Regions from separate parts of the Blautia sp. HCN-1074 genome, predicted to be linked through region 1. Evidence: riboswitches for the same ligand, from Rfam matches in the RefSeq annotation. Region 1 holds a riboswitch; each other region holds the start of a gene.

Region 1 (4,934 bases):
ACAGTTCCCAGTTCTTCAACAATTCCCGTAAACATTTCTCTTCACCTCACTCTCTATGAGAAAATCATCTCCCAGTCTGATTATTTCGCTGTTTTTTAATAATACTGCGCTGGCAGGATCAGGAAATCCTTTTCCTTCCACCGGCGTCTTTGCTTCTTCGCCTCCTAAAAGTTTGGGTGCTATATAGGTCTGAACTTTCTGAACAATACCGCTTTCCAGTGCTGACCAGTTTAAAGAACCTCCTCCTTCCAGCAAGATACTGTCTATCTTTTCAGCTCCCAGAAGTTCCATTAATCTGTTTAAATCTATGTGTCCGTTTTTCTCCGGAACATACAGAACCTGGCATCCCAGTTCTTCATAATTCTTTATCTTCTGCTGGTCTTTACTGATGCTTGCAATGATTGTAGGAATTGTCGCTGCTGTTCTTACAATCTTAGATGTCAGTGGTGTTCTCAGATGGGAATCGCAGATAATACGCACAGGATTTCTGCTGTTTTCCAGTCTGCAGGTAAGCATCGGATCATCTGCCAGCACAGTTCCCACCCCAACCATAATTCCTGTATATTTCAGTCGCTGTTTCTGTACATGAATTCTGGCAGCTTCTCCTGTCACCCATTTGGATTCTCCTGTATAAGCGGCAATTTTTCCATCCATAGTCATTGCATATTTCATGACCACATACGGTTTTTTATTTTGGATGTAATAAAAGAATGCTTCATTCAATTTATCACACTCTTCTTTTAAAATATTTTCTGTTACTTCAATTCTATGATCCTTCAAAATCCGGATTCCTTTTCCTGCAACCAGTGGATTAGGATCTGATGATCCGATGATCACGCGTCTGATTCCGGCCTCCAGGATTGCATTCACGCATGGAGGCTGTTTTCCATAATGGCAGCAGGGCTCTAAAGTAACATATATAGATGCTCCTTCAGGTTCTTCCGTACATGCTGCCAGAGCTTCTCTCTCCGCATGGAGTTCACCGTATTTTCTGTGATATCCCTGACCGATGATCCTTCCGTTTTTAACGATCACAGCACCTACCATCGGATTAGGTGCTGTAAAACCCATTCCTTTTTGCGCCAGTTCCAAAGCCATTTTCATGTACTGCCTGTCCTGTTCCATATCCGTTATATTTTTCAATCCATCATCTCCTGCTCTTTTATAAAAATCCCATAAAATAAAGCCCCGGTGTTTTTCAACATCCAGGGCTTGGTAATTAATATTTGATATGAATTATCTTCCGATGAATCTGACTCTTTATTTCATCACTGAAATCACTTTAATTGATATAAAAAAGCTCTGGAATAAATTAATTATTCCAGAGCAGTCAGCTTTCACAGATCAGTTAATTCTTCTGTATCTCTACTGTTATCCTCTTTCATCCAGACTGTACTGTCGGCTTCGGAATCGCACCGAATCATGCCTTACGGCTCGTGGGCTTTACCACCGGTAGGGACTTGCACCCTGCCCTGAAGATCTTATTTTATTTTTATCAGCAATTTTTACGATTTACCTTGCTGATATCTGACAGTATACTCTCAACTTTTATCTCTGTCAAGATTTTTTTCAGGAAAGTAACCCTCTTACCATCTCTGCATTAAATGTCACACCTGTCAGGTGATCTACTTCGATCTGGTACAGGGCATTGGCTGCGATATGCTCTGCTGCCTGTTCCAGATCACGAATACCGCTTGTATTTTTATGCAATTCAACGATGGCATTCAGACCATCTTCTGTTACTACGCATTCTTCTGCCTTGAGGCTCATGCGTTTCAGAACTTTCGGAAGAACGTATTTGGAGAAGATGATCTTCTTCTCTTCTGATGTATAATCCGGGATATCGATCACCGCGAAACGGGACATCAGAGGTGCACTGATCTGAGATTTATCGTTTGCCGTAGCAATAGGATAAACGCCCACTGTGGGCACCATACATTCCATATAGTTATCTGTAAATCCAAGGTTGTCAAGCAGAGTAAGAAGTACGTCTGCAGGGTTTCCGTTGCCCTTACCTGACGCTGCTTTATCAAGCTCGTTGATAATAAATACAAGGTTGGATTCTCCTGCTGCTGAGAAAGCTTCCATGATGATTCCGGGCTTTGCGTTTGCATAGATTCTGGAACTTCCTGTAAGCTGTTCCGGATCATTGATGGAACTCATGTCCAGAGTTGTCCAAGGCAGTTTCAGGATACGGGCAACTGCGTATGCAATCTGGGATTTACCTGTACCTGCAGGGCCTACAAGGAGAAGTCCGTATGCAGGAAGTGTATGGGTACGGTTAATCTGGATGATGGTTTCAATGATACGCTGCTTTACAGATTCCATTCCGTAGAGTTCCTCATCAAGAATCCTGCGGGCTTCCTGAGGATCGATTGCCTCAAAGTAGTTACTCTTCCACTGTACATTCATCATAATGGAAAGTGCTCTCTGAGCATGGCGTCTCTCCTCCGATGATACCTCATGAGAACGGGCAACTGCAAGATTTCTTCTCGCCCAGAGGCGGATATTGTCCGGCAGGGTTCTGCCTGCGCAGGTCATAAAATCAATGATGCTCTGAATGCTTGTTAGCTTCATCTCGTCCCCTGTTTCTTCCTCATCTTCATCCTCAACAATCTCTGCAGGTGCACTGCTTGCAAGAAGTCTCTCGATCATAAACTGAAGAAATCCGTCCTCTGCGGAAAGTTTCGTGCCGCCGCCAAAAGCAGTTTCACGAATCTTATAAACTGCATAACCATTCTCTTTATTTTCTCCTGAAAGGCGCACATTGATATGATTCTCCCCAAGCCATTTCAGAAGACTTACAAATCTTGAATCAATACTGATGATATCTGCACTGAAAACTCCGTCATCCTCTTTAAATTCAAAAGATGTACGTTTAATCGGATTAGTAAAAATACCGCAGGAATGATGTTTCCACTGACGGCTGCTGTTATCCAGAATCATGATCGGTTTCTCAGGGGAAGTCTCCTTTTCATTAGACTGGAAAGTAGTGTAGGTACATTCAGACTGTACACCTGGTTTCTTGTCTGAAGCACCGCTGAAATCAAATACTGGCATGGTAAATACTCCTTTTATTTTATCCTTAATCAGTGTGTAATTTTTTATGTACAACTCTTTATTATTCTAGCAGAATCTTTTCTTTTAATCAATTCTGTAAATGTATTTATTGCATAATTATTCAAGAAATTATATCGTTAATGTTCACTCCGTTCACAGTAACATTATATCCTCATTTATTCCACCAAAATCATTGACGGTAACATCCGCAGGCTTTATAATAGGGATAACTGAGAATTTCCAGATATTCTCTGGAAAATCGGAATTTACTTTTAGGAGAGCAAAATGAGCAAAATTATTTTAACCGGTGACCGTCCAACCGGCCGCCTTCATGTTGGACATTATGTTGGTTCATTATCCGAGCGTGTTCGTTTACAGAACTCCGGCTTATATGATGAAATTTATATTATGATCGCAGATGCACAGGCATTAACAGATAATGCTGAACACCCTGAGAAAGTTCGCCAGAATATCCTTCAGGTTGCACTGGATTACCTTGCATGTGGTATTGATCCTGAGAAATCCACAATCTTTATCCAGTCTATGGTTCCGGAGCTTACAGAACTCACTTTCTACTATATGAATCTTGTGACTGTAGCACGTGTACAGCGTAACCCAACTGTTAAATCTGAGATTCAGATGCGTAATTTTGAAGCCAGCATTCCTGTTGGATTTTTCTGTTATCCGATCAGCCAGGCAGCAGATATCACTGCATTCCGCGCTACTACTGTTCCGGTTGGAGAGGATCAGCTTCCGATGCTTGAACAGTGTAAGGAAATCGTACACAAGTTCAATACTGTTTATGGCGAAACTCTGACAGAACCAGAGATCATTCTTCCATCCAATAAAGCCTGCTTACGTCTGCCAGGTATCGATGGCAAAGCAAAAATGAGCAAATCTCTCGGAAACTGCATCTATCTTGCTGATGAAGAGGCAGATGTCAAGAAGAAAGTTATGTCCATGTTTACTGATCCGAATCATCTTCGTGTGGAAGACCCTGGCCGTGTGGAAGGAAACCCGGTATTTATCTATCTGGATGCTTTCTGCAAACCGGAATATTTCGCAGAATTCCTGCCAGAATATCAGAACCTGGATGAACTGAAAGCTCACTATACACATGGCGGTCTGGGTGATGTTAAAGTTAAGAAATTCCTGAACAAAGTACTTCAGGCAGAGCTTTCTCCAATCCGCGAAAGACGTAAATATTGGGAACAGCATCTCGATGATGTATATGATATCCTCAAAGAAGGAAGTAAAGTTGCTGAGGCAAAAGCTGCTCAGACACTTCATGATGTACGTTCTGCTATGCAGATTAACTACTTTGACGATAATAGCCTGATTAAATAATTTCCCAGGATATAAAACAGGTTCAGATACGAAATATATTATTCGTGTCTGAACCTGTTCTTTGCTTAGCATTATTTTATTACTATTTTTCTAAATCCAGTTGTTTCTTTACAGATTTTCTCCGTTTCTTTTTTTCCTCATAGAGAGCTTTATCGGCATCTTTCAGTTCATCTGAGATTGCCAGTCCGCTACTGCATGTAACTATCGTGTATCCCACTGATAATTCCACATAATACGCTTTATCGGAATTCTCATTAAATGCTGCACTTTTCTTCTGGATCAGTCTACGAATCCTCTGTCCATCCTCAGCATTTCCGGGAAGCATTGCGCAGAATTCATCTCCGCCGATTCTTCCTATGATGCCATTTTCTCCCACCACAGATTTTAAAGTCTCAGCACATTTTTTAATGGCAAAATCGCCTTCTATATGTCCAAAAGAATCATTGATTTCCTTCAGGTGGTCCAGATCTGCAAACAGGATCAGCATCTCTTTTCCATCATTTTTTCTATTCATCTGAACTGCCTTT
Region 2 (4,934 bases), on a different contig from region 1:
TCTTAATTTTTTCTATCATACACTGATGTTCTTTATCTTTTTTCGAATAATTAATACCTACCAGAAGAATGTTTCCAGCATATTACGCTGAGACTTTTTTATCTTTGCAATCAGATACAAAAACGCTATCACAACCAGTTTAAGAAAGTCAATCGAATATTCGCAATTGAAGCAGAGGGCTTACTTGTATCACCCCAATGCCACATCAAGCACCATCATCAGTGAAAATCCTACTGCGAAGAAAATTGTTCCAATATTGGAATGTTCCCCTGCTGACATTTCGGGGATGAGTTCTTCTACTACTACGTAGAGCATTGCTCCCGCTGCAAAGCTGAGCAGATATGGTAACGCTGGTACAATAAGTCCTGCCGCCAGGATCGTCAGTACCGCACCGATTGGTTCTACGATTCCGGATAACACACCACCTGCAAACGCTCTGCCTTTTCCCATTCCTTCCGAGCGCAATGGCATGGAAATAATCGCGCCTTCCGGGAAATTCTGAATAGCGATTCCAATAGAGAGCGCCATGGCCCCCATCACGGTAATCTTCGTATTTCCGGTCAGATATCCGGCATAGACCACTCCTACCGCCATTCCTTCCGGAATATTGTGTAAAGTTACAGCCAGAACCAGCATAGTAGTTCTCTGAAGTCTGCTCTTTGGACCTTCTGCCTTGTCACTGTTCTGGTGAAGGTGCGGGATCATGTGATCCAGCAAGAGCAAAAAGAGCACTCCAATCCAGAATCCCACTGCTGCCGGGATAAAAGAAAACTTTCCCATGTCTGCAGACTGCTCGATTGATGGAATCAGCAGACTCCACACTGAAGCTGCCACCATGACCCCGGCCGCAAAGCCGGTAAGTGCTCTCTGTACTTGTTCATTCAGATTCCTTTTCATAAAAAATACGCAGGCTGCTCCTGCTGAAGTTCCGATAAAAGGAATCAGGATTCCGTAAAATACATTTATATTCATCTGTCTACTCCTCCTATTCTATTTGTATGCCTAAGATAAGTAATTGTTCCTATTCTCCACCAATCATACAAATAACTCTGATTTGGTTAAATAATAGTGGATGAAAAATCCAGTTTGTTAGTTAGTTTAGTCTAACTCATGTAAGTATATCAGATTTTCTTCCAAATAAAAAGAGCATACAGAACTTTTTTCAAATTCTATATGCCCAAATTTAACCGAATCAAGTAAGTCCCCTGCGGGGGTTGCGAAGAGCAATAAGCAGTTAAAGAATAGACTGCGGGCAGCCGGACTATTTCTTTTCGTAAACTTTGTTTACGCTCATTCATTGTTTTTGCTCCTGTTTCAGATAAACTGCAGCACCCAGTATACAAACGGTAAAGTCACGATTGAACAGACTGTCGTCACCAGGATTCCACCCATGGCATAGTCGCCGTCTGTGCCGTATGTATTTGCCATCATAACTACTGATGACATTACCGGCATAGCGGATGTGAGTGTCATGGTCATACGGATTTCTGCCGATATTGGAAGTAACCCCAGTATCAGATAAAACAGCACCGGAAAAATCAGCATTTTGATTGCGACGATTCCATAATAGTCCAGTTTGCAAATGTATTTTTTTACATCCATACATGCAAAGACTCCGCCAAGATAAATCATTGCCAGAGGTGTTGCTGTTGCTCCGATTTTTGAGAATGCTGTGTTCAGAATCTCCGGTAAGGCAAGACCTACAATAATACAAAATAATGCCAATACGATAGCAACTGTTACCGGGTTAATTAGCTTTTTAAAGTCAAATGTAGAATGCTTTACGGCACCAACATTTTTTCCACATTGTGATGAATTTTTTGAGGTAGTTTCCACTATATCCACTGTCTTCGAAGTTAGCCTTACCCCGACTGTCCACAGCATCAGCTGGTCTATCATGGTAAATACCGAGATATACAGCATTCCTCTTTCCGGAAAGATACTTGTGACAATTGGAATTCCCATAAATCCAATATTTCCAAAAGCGCTCATAGCAGAATAAAGCTGTTGGTGGTCACCTTGCAGGTGCAGTATTTTTCCTGAAAGAAAGCTGAGTCCAAACAAACAGATATACATAAAGAATGCGATTCCGAGAATCGGCAGGGAGTGGAAAAGCATTTCCTTATCCACTCCATTTACCGTATTTGTAAAAATCATAATCGGCAGTGCCAGTTTGATCACAAGTCTGGAAACGACTTCCATATTTTCCCGGTTCAGCACATGTGTCCGGATCAGAATGATGCCTGCCAGAATGTAGATGACAAACATTCCGATCTGGTTAAGAAGAATATTTAATGTACTCATAAGTCAATTCTCCGGAGTGTTTTTGCCTGTCTTGATTTTTAATTTTTCAATATCATGTATCTGTCCCATTGTTGCTATTTCCTTTCTTCTGCATTCGCATTATTTATTTTTCATAAAGGATTCTTCCTTCATTTTTTATAACTTCTACTAACTTTTTTATTTCTATTCTGTCTGTTTTATCTTACCATATTATCATGCCTTTTTTAAGTCTCTCCAACAATTTCGAAGATTGTTTTTCTGTGCTCAGGCATGAAAAACAGCCGCAGATTCTTCATCATACGGCTGATCTTTTCTATTTAATATTCTATCTGTTGTCTGTTTTTATTTCTCAATCCCCTTTAAGAACCACACGGATTCTCTTGTAGATCAGAAATACAACCAGGGATGTCAGTGCATATTTAAATAAGTTGAATGGGAAGATGATCAGTGCTGCAAATGAAAGCAGACTGTTTACAGAGCTGTGTACTGCGCCACCCATTTCGATGAATGCTTCGATTGGCATTCCAAAAGCTTTTCCATAAGCCGGAAGTAAAACAAATGCATTAATAAAGCATGCAACTATTGCTGTCAGAACTGTTCCGACTGCCATTCCTACAACTGCGTGTTTTCTGCTCTTGACGGATTTGTAGCGGTAGATTAATCCTGCCGGAACTGCGAATGTACATCCGAAGATAAAGTTTGCCACGTCACCGACTCCTGCTGTCATAGATCCCTTTGTTACAAGATGCACCAGAATCTTCACCAGCTCGATCAGAACACCTGCAATCGGTCCCATTGCGAAAGAGCCAACCAGTACAGGGATCTCAGAGAAATCCAACTGATAAAATGTCGGTGCCAGGAACGGAAGCGGAAACTCCAGATTCATCAGAATTCCTGCGATAGCGCCAAGCATGGCTATCTGTGTGATAGTCCTTGTCTTACTCCTTGCCATTGCGTTTCCATTTCTTAATACCTGTTCACTCATACTGTTTCTCTCCTTTGAAATTATTCTTTATGGATATAAAGTTTTATTCGCTGCATATCCTGTTTAAAAGAAAATTCCACAAGCTTCTTTACATGGCAAAACTGTCATATCTCATAGAAAATTTCACCACATAAAAAACCCTGGATAAATCATCCAGGGTAATGAGCACGTATGGTAAAAATATCGCGTGTTCTTCTCTCATCCAGACTATACTGTCGGTTCTGGAGTTTCACCAGATCAGCCGCCTAAGCTAAGCGGGTCGCGGACTATAACCGCCGGTAGGGAATCTCAGCTAATGCTGATCACCACAACCCCGAAGAATTTTCTTTTATCTGCGTTTGATTATACTACATAAGTATATTCATTTCAATACAATTTTCAGATTTTTTACCGGAGTGTACATTGTAAGAAGGAGTCGTATTGTCCGTTGGAATCTCATCGGGTGCAAACAGTTCTATTTTATTATCGAATTCTGTATAATTCTCATTTGCGCCAAGTTCTCTTGATTCTATCAAAGTTTCTGTAATGTTCTCTCCTCTCTTTGTAATTCTAAGTCATGCACCACCAGTTCAACTGGTGGTTTGATTATTTTCTTTTTCTTCCTTTTCTATTATAACTTTATTTTTTACTTCTTTTATTCACTGACAGTGTATATTTATCTTTCCCGCAAAAAAAGCAGGAACTGTACTCAACAGTCCTGCTTTTTCATCATCAGAGAAATAGTTTTCCCCTTATGCAGTAATATTCTTTCTTATATAGATCCTCTCTGCAATCTTATCCACTACCTTATTGCAGATCAACGTATAAGCCGCGCCAAACACATTCGCGCCAATACGAAGTGCCACTGCCGCAGGCATTCCGAAAAGTCCTGCTGCGATAGAGAGTGCTCCGAAAGTGTTAAATGCAGTCTGCCATGCATATCCTGCGGAATATCCGACTCCGATTCCACCAATCATTCCGATATACGGATACATGGATTCCGGAAGTGCCAGATACAGGACAATAAAGAGCAGGCATCCTACAATGTTGAACAGCCCTCTGTTGCCGGCTCTGGACGCACAGTCTTCTGTAAATGGCAGGCATACGGACATGCAGGCGATTCCTGCCCACATGGCTCTCGGCAGTCCCAGAAGATTCATAAATAACATAGCACTGGACACAATCAGTGTCAGTTTCAGATACCATCTGCTCCTTGCTGAACGGATGTCAAACTCACGAAACAGGTCAAGGAAAGTTCTTCTATATGGTCTGTTCTTCTGATTTTTGTAAAAAATCGCCATGCAGATCAGCATTCCTATGAAAAGTCCTGCGATGCGTAACGCATATTCCTGCCCGGTCACATCATATCCCAGAAGGAGTAAATAGCCCAGTACAAATGTAGAATGATTATACATGATCACATTGTGGCATCCAAGAATCATCAGAAGCAGAATGCAGACCACATTGACAAGAAATGCGGCAAATGGATGTGGTGCTGCCATATTTGCCAGTCTTGGCCCCGCCATAAGAATTCCAAAGATTCCTGCAATGGAAATCAACCCATGTGTTGTCCTGATTCCGAAGTCCGCCTGTCGCAATACGAGAACCGCCAGCAGAACTGTAACCCCGACTACACTGTTATTGCTTCCTGTGAGTTTACTGTACAGGCTCACCACCGCAACACAGA
Region 3 (4,934 bases), on a different contig from region 1:
CTTTTCTATCTATGCTTATCGATCACACAAACAAAGCGTTAATCTATCCGAATTTGGATGGAGGAGCATTGAATCGGTTGAGTGACTTTTTTGATATTTTAGGAAGAATCGCATTTCCAATATTCATCTTCCTTCTCGTGGAAGGCTATTTCCACACAAAAAATAAATGGAAGTATTTAATTACACTTCTTGTATTTGGAGTAATATCAGAAATTCCTTTTGATATGTGTACAACAGCTACATTTTTTGAAGCCAACTGGAACAATATTATGTTTACGTTAGCCTTGGTGCTTGCCATGATCTGGCTGATTGATGTACTCAAGGAAAAGATGGCAGCATTGCCGAAAGCTTTATGGTATTTCGTATCATTTCTCATTGTGACAGTATTGTGCTTTGCTGCAATGAATCTGGGATTAGATTATGAACACCATGCGGTGCTGATTGGATATTTCTATTATATTTTTCATGACCGACAGGCACTTGCGATTCCATTTTCCTATCTTTCCATGTTCAAAGAACCATGGGCTTTGCTTGGATTTGGCCTGACACTTACTTATAATGGAGAACGTGGAAAACAGAATAAGTGGTTTAATTATCTTTTTTATCCAGTACATTTGCTGATTTTAGGAATTATAAGAATGTGTCTTAAGATTTGAATATGAAATTTTAAAAAGGACTTTTCTTTTAAAATGAACGAAAAGTCCTCTTTTTGCGTAGATGACTGTTATTTCACAGCCCCTTTTTTATTATGCGTATTTTTATTTATCTGCCCCATAATATCTGTCATCGCCGAAGCCAAGGATCAGCATGAAGATTGGCGGTAAGAAGATAAGGCCAATGGCGAATCCTGTGCCTCTGCCGAAGGCTCTTGCAAGCTTAATGCTGTACATAATGCTGATGACGACAAGTATGATTTTTACCAGTATGACAAGCATGTAGACAGTTAAGCTTTCGCCTGTTTCCAGAGTTCCCTGCAGATAAGAAGATATGATTCCCAGGATGAGAGTCAGCCAGAAATATGCGGGCTGCCATGCGATTTTATAAGAAATATAATCGCCATATATTGGAATAATACTTTTCCATCCGGCCTCTCCTGCTTTGGTAAAGATTCTCCAGTTGGCAATGATCTGCAGAAGCCACCATGCAAATGCAATCATCAGATACATACCGCCCAAGAGCATCAGACTACTGATAGCTATAAGTCCCATTTGTGTTCCCCCATTTCTTTTTGTGAGATATGATACATGTATCATTGGTGTAGAAGTGTAGTTGAGAACTATGTTTGTTCTCCTGAAGTATTTATGCTAAATCCATTAAAGCATATTCTCAGGAGTTCGTCAATTATCAAAGAAGATTGTAAATTTTATATTCGATAGTTGGATACGTTACTGTAAGGAACAAAAATAACGTTTGTTCATAAGTGAGAAAATTATTGTTGCTTTGGCGTAAAACATATACTGCCAGTGAATGAAAAGCTGATGAGATAAGGGTATAATGAGTGTAATAAAGGATGAGTGAATTATAACAATCCTCTAAATGAATTACTGAAGATTGTACATAAGCGAGGTGAAAATTATGGCAGCAATACTTATGATCGCTTACATAGCGGCAGCATACTGGGCGACTAATAAGATATGGTGATCTAAGAAAGTGTATGTTTATTCCAATGCAACATATTTCTACATGACACGTTTTATTATCTGTATGATTGCAGGATTTGTGACGATACCCATTGCACTGTTGCAGACATTGATCGGCAAAAACTGAAATAAGAGGGGGAAAGTAATATGGAAGCACTGGAAGCTCAAGCACAGGCTACACAGGAAAAAGAAAATGCTGTGACAAAGCAGAATATGAAGTATACCATGAGTTCTTCAAGAGGAATTTATTTATCGTGGCTGACGGGAAGGATTTACAGCACAATTTTTGCTGATCACGAAAAGCTGACTATAGATATAAGGCCGGTAAAGAAGAATATGATTCCTGTGATTTATTATGAAGATATTACGGCAATACTTATGAACTACAAAATACCGGGATATTATATATTTTTCATTTGTCTGGCAGTGATTTCCTGTTTTTCCAATCCTGGAATGATTGTATTTGTTTTTCTGTTTATATGGGCAGGCTCAAACCGTAAAATAACAATATGTTTGAGAAGCGGAAACAAAGCAATTGTATATGCAAGAAGAAAGAAAATAGCTACAGCATTTGTAGAGGATATTAAAGAAAGAGCGAAGATATAATTAACAGTAAATGTTACAAAAGAAAAGGGGGATAACTATGGTAGCAAAAACAATTATGAAAAGGATTGCAATAGCGGTATTATCAGCGGTTATTTTAAATGGAGTAATACCTCTGGATAGTTTGAACGTATATGCCTCCGAGAATACGGGAGCAAGCTATACAGCATTGGATCTGTATACATATTTACAGGATCAATGCACTACAGAGTATACATTAACAGAGAAGGCAGAAACTTTTCTGGAAGAACATGATGATTTTTTCCCTGCTTCGCCAGAATTGGCAATACCGGATGAAATGACAGATGCAGAACTGGATTTTCGCCATATCAACAAAAATCCATCCAGATACGGTGATAAGCTGATGAGAATTTCAGAAGCATACGTAATACAGGTTCAGGAACAGGAAATGGAAGAAGGACATTATCTGACATGGCTAAATCTGATAGATGGAGAAGAACAGCAGTATTCTGTTTATTATAATGGAGAATTGGATGACGTTTTTGAGGATGATACAGTAGAAGTAACCGGTCTGCCACTTGGAACCAGTTCATTTGAGAATACCGATGGAGGGGACACTCTTGTTGTTGTATTAGCGGGCTGTAAGGTTAATAATATTGGTTAAAAAGAAATAAAACTCAGAAAAAAGTCACAAATGATATTGAAATAAATGTCTGTATGTAGTATAACCAGACGCAGATAAAAGAAAATTCTTCGGGGTTGTGGTGATCAGCATCAGCTGAGATTCCCTACCGGCGGTTATAGTCCGCGACCCGCTTAGGCGGCTGATCTGGTGGAATTTCAGGACCGACAGTATAGTCTGGATGAGAGAAGAACACGCGATATTTACCATACGTGCTTATTACCCCGGATATATAATCCGGGGTTTTTTATATGTTGAAGAAATCTCGGTGCTGGTTGGCTCATTTGCAATGGAACCGATCGCAGGTGTACTGATCGAGCTGGTGAAGATTCTTGTGCATCTGGTAACAAAGGGATCTGTGACAGCAGATGTAGGTGATGTGGCAAACTTCATCTTTGGATGTACATTTGCAGCAATGATCATTTTCCCATTCAGTATATTTAAATATACACTGACATCTCTGATCGTATTCTTTATTTATAAGAGAATCCGTGTAGTTCTTAAGGGAGATTGATTTTATATCTGATAAAGAATAAATTGGCAGTCCAATAAATATAAAAGAAGAACAGTCGTATGAGGAAAAATCTACGGCTGTTTTTCTTTTTGACGGGTAAAAAATAATTATGGAAATTGGCAGACGGACTTAAAAAAGATAAGATAATATGGTAAGATAAAGCAGACAATATAAACACCTGAATGTGAGGTTTATAAAATGAATGATACAGGAATCAGACCGGAAGTTATAGAAGAAATCCGAAACCTTGCGCAAAAATATGATATTGTAAATCTTGATCGTGACATGCAGGATGAGTTAAGAGAAGCTATAGAGAAGGAGGGGCGGGTTTTGTATGAGAAAGTATGAAAATTGCGTTAGGAATTATAGCTGATGCAAAAGAAGAGTTTTATCAGATGTTTTGTAAATTGAAAACAGAGATAGAAGAAAACTGGCTGTGATAATCAACAGAGGGATAGAAAGCGAAAGGAAGTATCCATTATGGGACAGATACACAATATTGAGAAACTGACAGACTGTAAATTTTTGAATTTGTATCATTTAAATGCAACAAGCATTCATAATACTCCTGTGTCATATTTTGTGGCATCACGTGCGAAGAGTATTAACGAATTAAAGATAAAAACAGGTAAAAACACTCCTGATGGCGTGATCATTTACAGTCTTTACGGAGAGAAAAAAGACAGGGTTGTATTGGTACGTCAGTACAGATATGCAATCGGCGGATACATCTATGAATTCCCGGCAGGTCTGGTAGAACCGAACGAAGAATTCCATGAAGGTGCAGTAAGAGAAATGTATGAGGAAACAGGACTGAAATTCACACCTCTGAAAGTAGATCCGGCATTCGAGAAACCTTATTTCACAACGGTTGGCATGACAGATGAATCCTGCGCAACTGTTTACGGTTACGCGGAAGGCGGGATCAGTAAAGCGGCACAGGAGGATTCCGAAGAAATCGAAGTTGTGCTTGCTGACAGAGAAGAAGTAAAGAGAATCCTGAAAGAGGAAAATGTAGCGATCATGTGTGCATATCAGCTTATGCATTTCCTTCAGGATGAAGAACCTTTTGCATTTTTGAAGGAAGAACTTTAACCAAATCAAGCAAATAACGAAGCAGATGATTTTATCTGCTTGACTAAGGAGAATTAAAGGAGGATTACACTAATGGAAAAATGGCAGAGAAGCTTTTTCCAGCCGGTACTTCCGCTGGGAGAAGATGGACGAAGAGTTACAGGAAGTAAAGAAAACATTGCACTTTCCAGAATGGCAGCAGGAGAGGGAATGGTCCTTCTGAAAAACGAGAAAAACACACTTCCTATCCGGAGAGGGACGAAAGTCGCGCTCTTTGGCAAGGGCACTGTAGATTACGTAAAAGGAGGCGGAGGAAGCGGCGATGTAACTGTAGAATACATCCGTAATCTTTACGAGGGCATGAAGATTAAAGAGGATGAGGGAAAAGTAGAAGTTTTCGATAAACTTGCGAAATATTATGCGGAAGATATTCAGAAACAGTACGCAGATGGTGCAGTAC

What was found. A riboswitch is a leader RNA that binds a small molecule or an ion and turns the genes downstream of it on or off. The one in region 1 is predicted to bind FMN.
Region 2: another riboswitch for FMN. It lies ahead of WKT11_RS10990 (ECF transporter S component); the one in region 1 lies ahead of ribD (bifunctional diaminohydroxyphosphoribosylaminopyrimidine deaminase/5-amino-6-(5-phosphoribosylamino)uracil reductase RibD).
Region 3: another riboswitch for FMN. It lies ahead of WKT11_RS00275 (hypothetical protein); the one in region 1 lies ahead of ribD (bifunctional diaminohydroxyphosphoribosylaminopyrimidine deaminase/5-amino-6-(5-phosphoribosylamino)uracil reductase RibD).

Annotation. Positions count from the first base shown of each region.
Region 1 covers NZ_JBBKBP010000028.1:23,314-28,247, reverse strand. Annotated here, with positions in the region: gene ribE (riboflavin synthase) at 1-35, opposite strand, end outside; gene ribD (bifunctional diaminohydroxyphosphoribosylaminopyrimidine deaminase/5-amino-6-(5-phosphoribosylamino)uracil reductase RibD) at 16-1,125, opposite strand; FMN riboswitch at 1,370-1,484, opposite strand; gene WKT11_RS17265 (AAA family ATPase) at 1,570-3,060, opposite strand; gene trpS (tryptophan--tRNA ligase) at 3,346-4,407, shown strand; gene WKT11_RS17255 (diguanylate cyclase domain-containing protein) at 4,490-4,934, opposite strand, start outside.
Region 2 covers NZ_JBBKBP010000011.1:81,987-86,920, reverse strand. Annotated here, with positions in the region: gene WKT11_RS11000 (ZIP family metal transporter) at 190-972, opposite strand; gene WKT11_RS10995 (AEC family transporter) at 1,315-2,304, opposite strand; gene WKT11_RS10990 (ECF transporter S component) at 2,633-3,268, opposite strand; FMN riboswitch at 3,455-3,593, opposite strand; gene WKT11_RS10985 (hypothetical protein) at 3,616-3,783, opposite strand; gene WKT11_RS10980 (FUSC family protein) at 4,000-4,934, opposite strand, start outside.
Region 3 covers NZ_JBBKBP010000001.1:57,550-62,483, reverse strand. Annotated here, with positions in the region: gene WKT11_RS00295 (TraX family protein) at 1-656, shown strand, start outside; gene WKT11_RS00290 (DUF5684 domain-containing protein) at 759-1,208, opposite strand; gene WKT11_RS00285 (hypothetical protein) at 1,788-2,246, shown strand; gene WKT11_RS00280 (hypothetical protein) at 2,284-2,868, shown strand; FMN riboswitch at 2,950-3,083, shown strand; gene WKT11_RS00275 (hypothetical protein) at 3,068-3,400, shown strand; gene WKT11_RS00270 (hypothetical protein) at 3,599-3,748, shown strand; gene WKT11_RS00265 (NUDIX hydrolase) at 3,881-4,495, shown strand; gene WKT11_RS00260 (glycoside hydrolase family 3 protein) at 4,568-4,934, shown strand, end outside.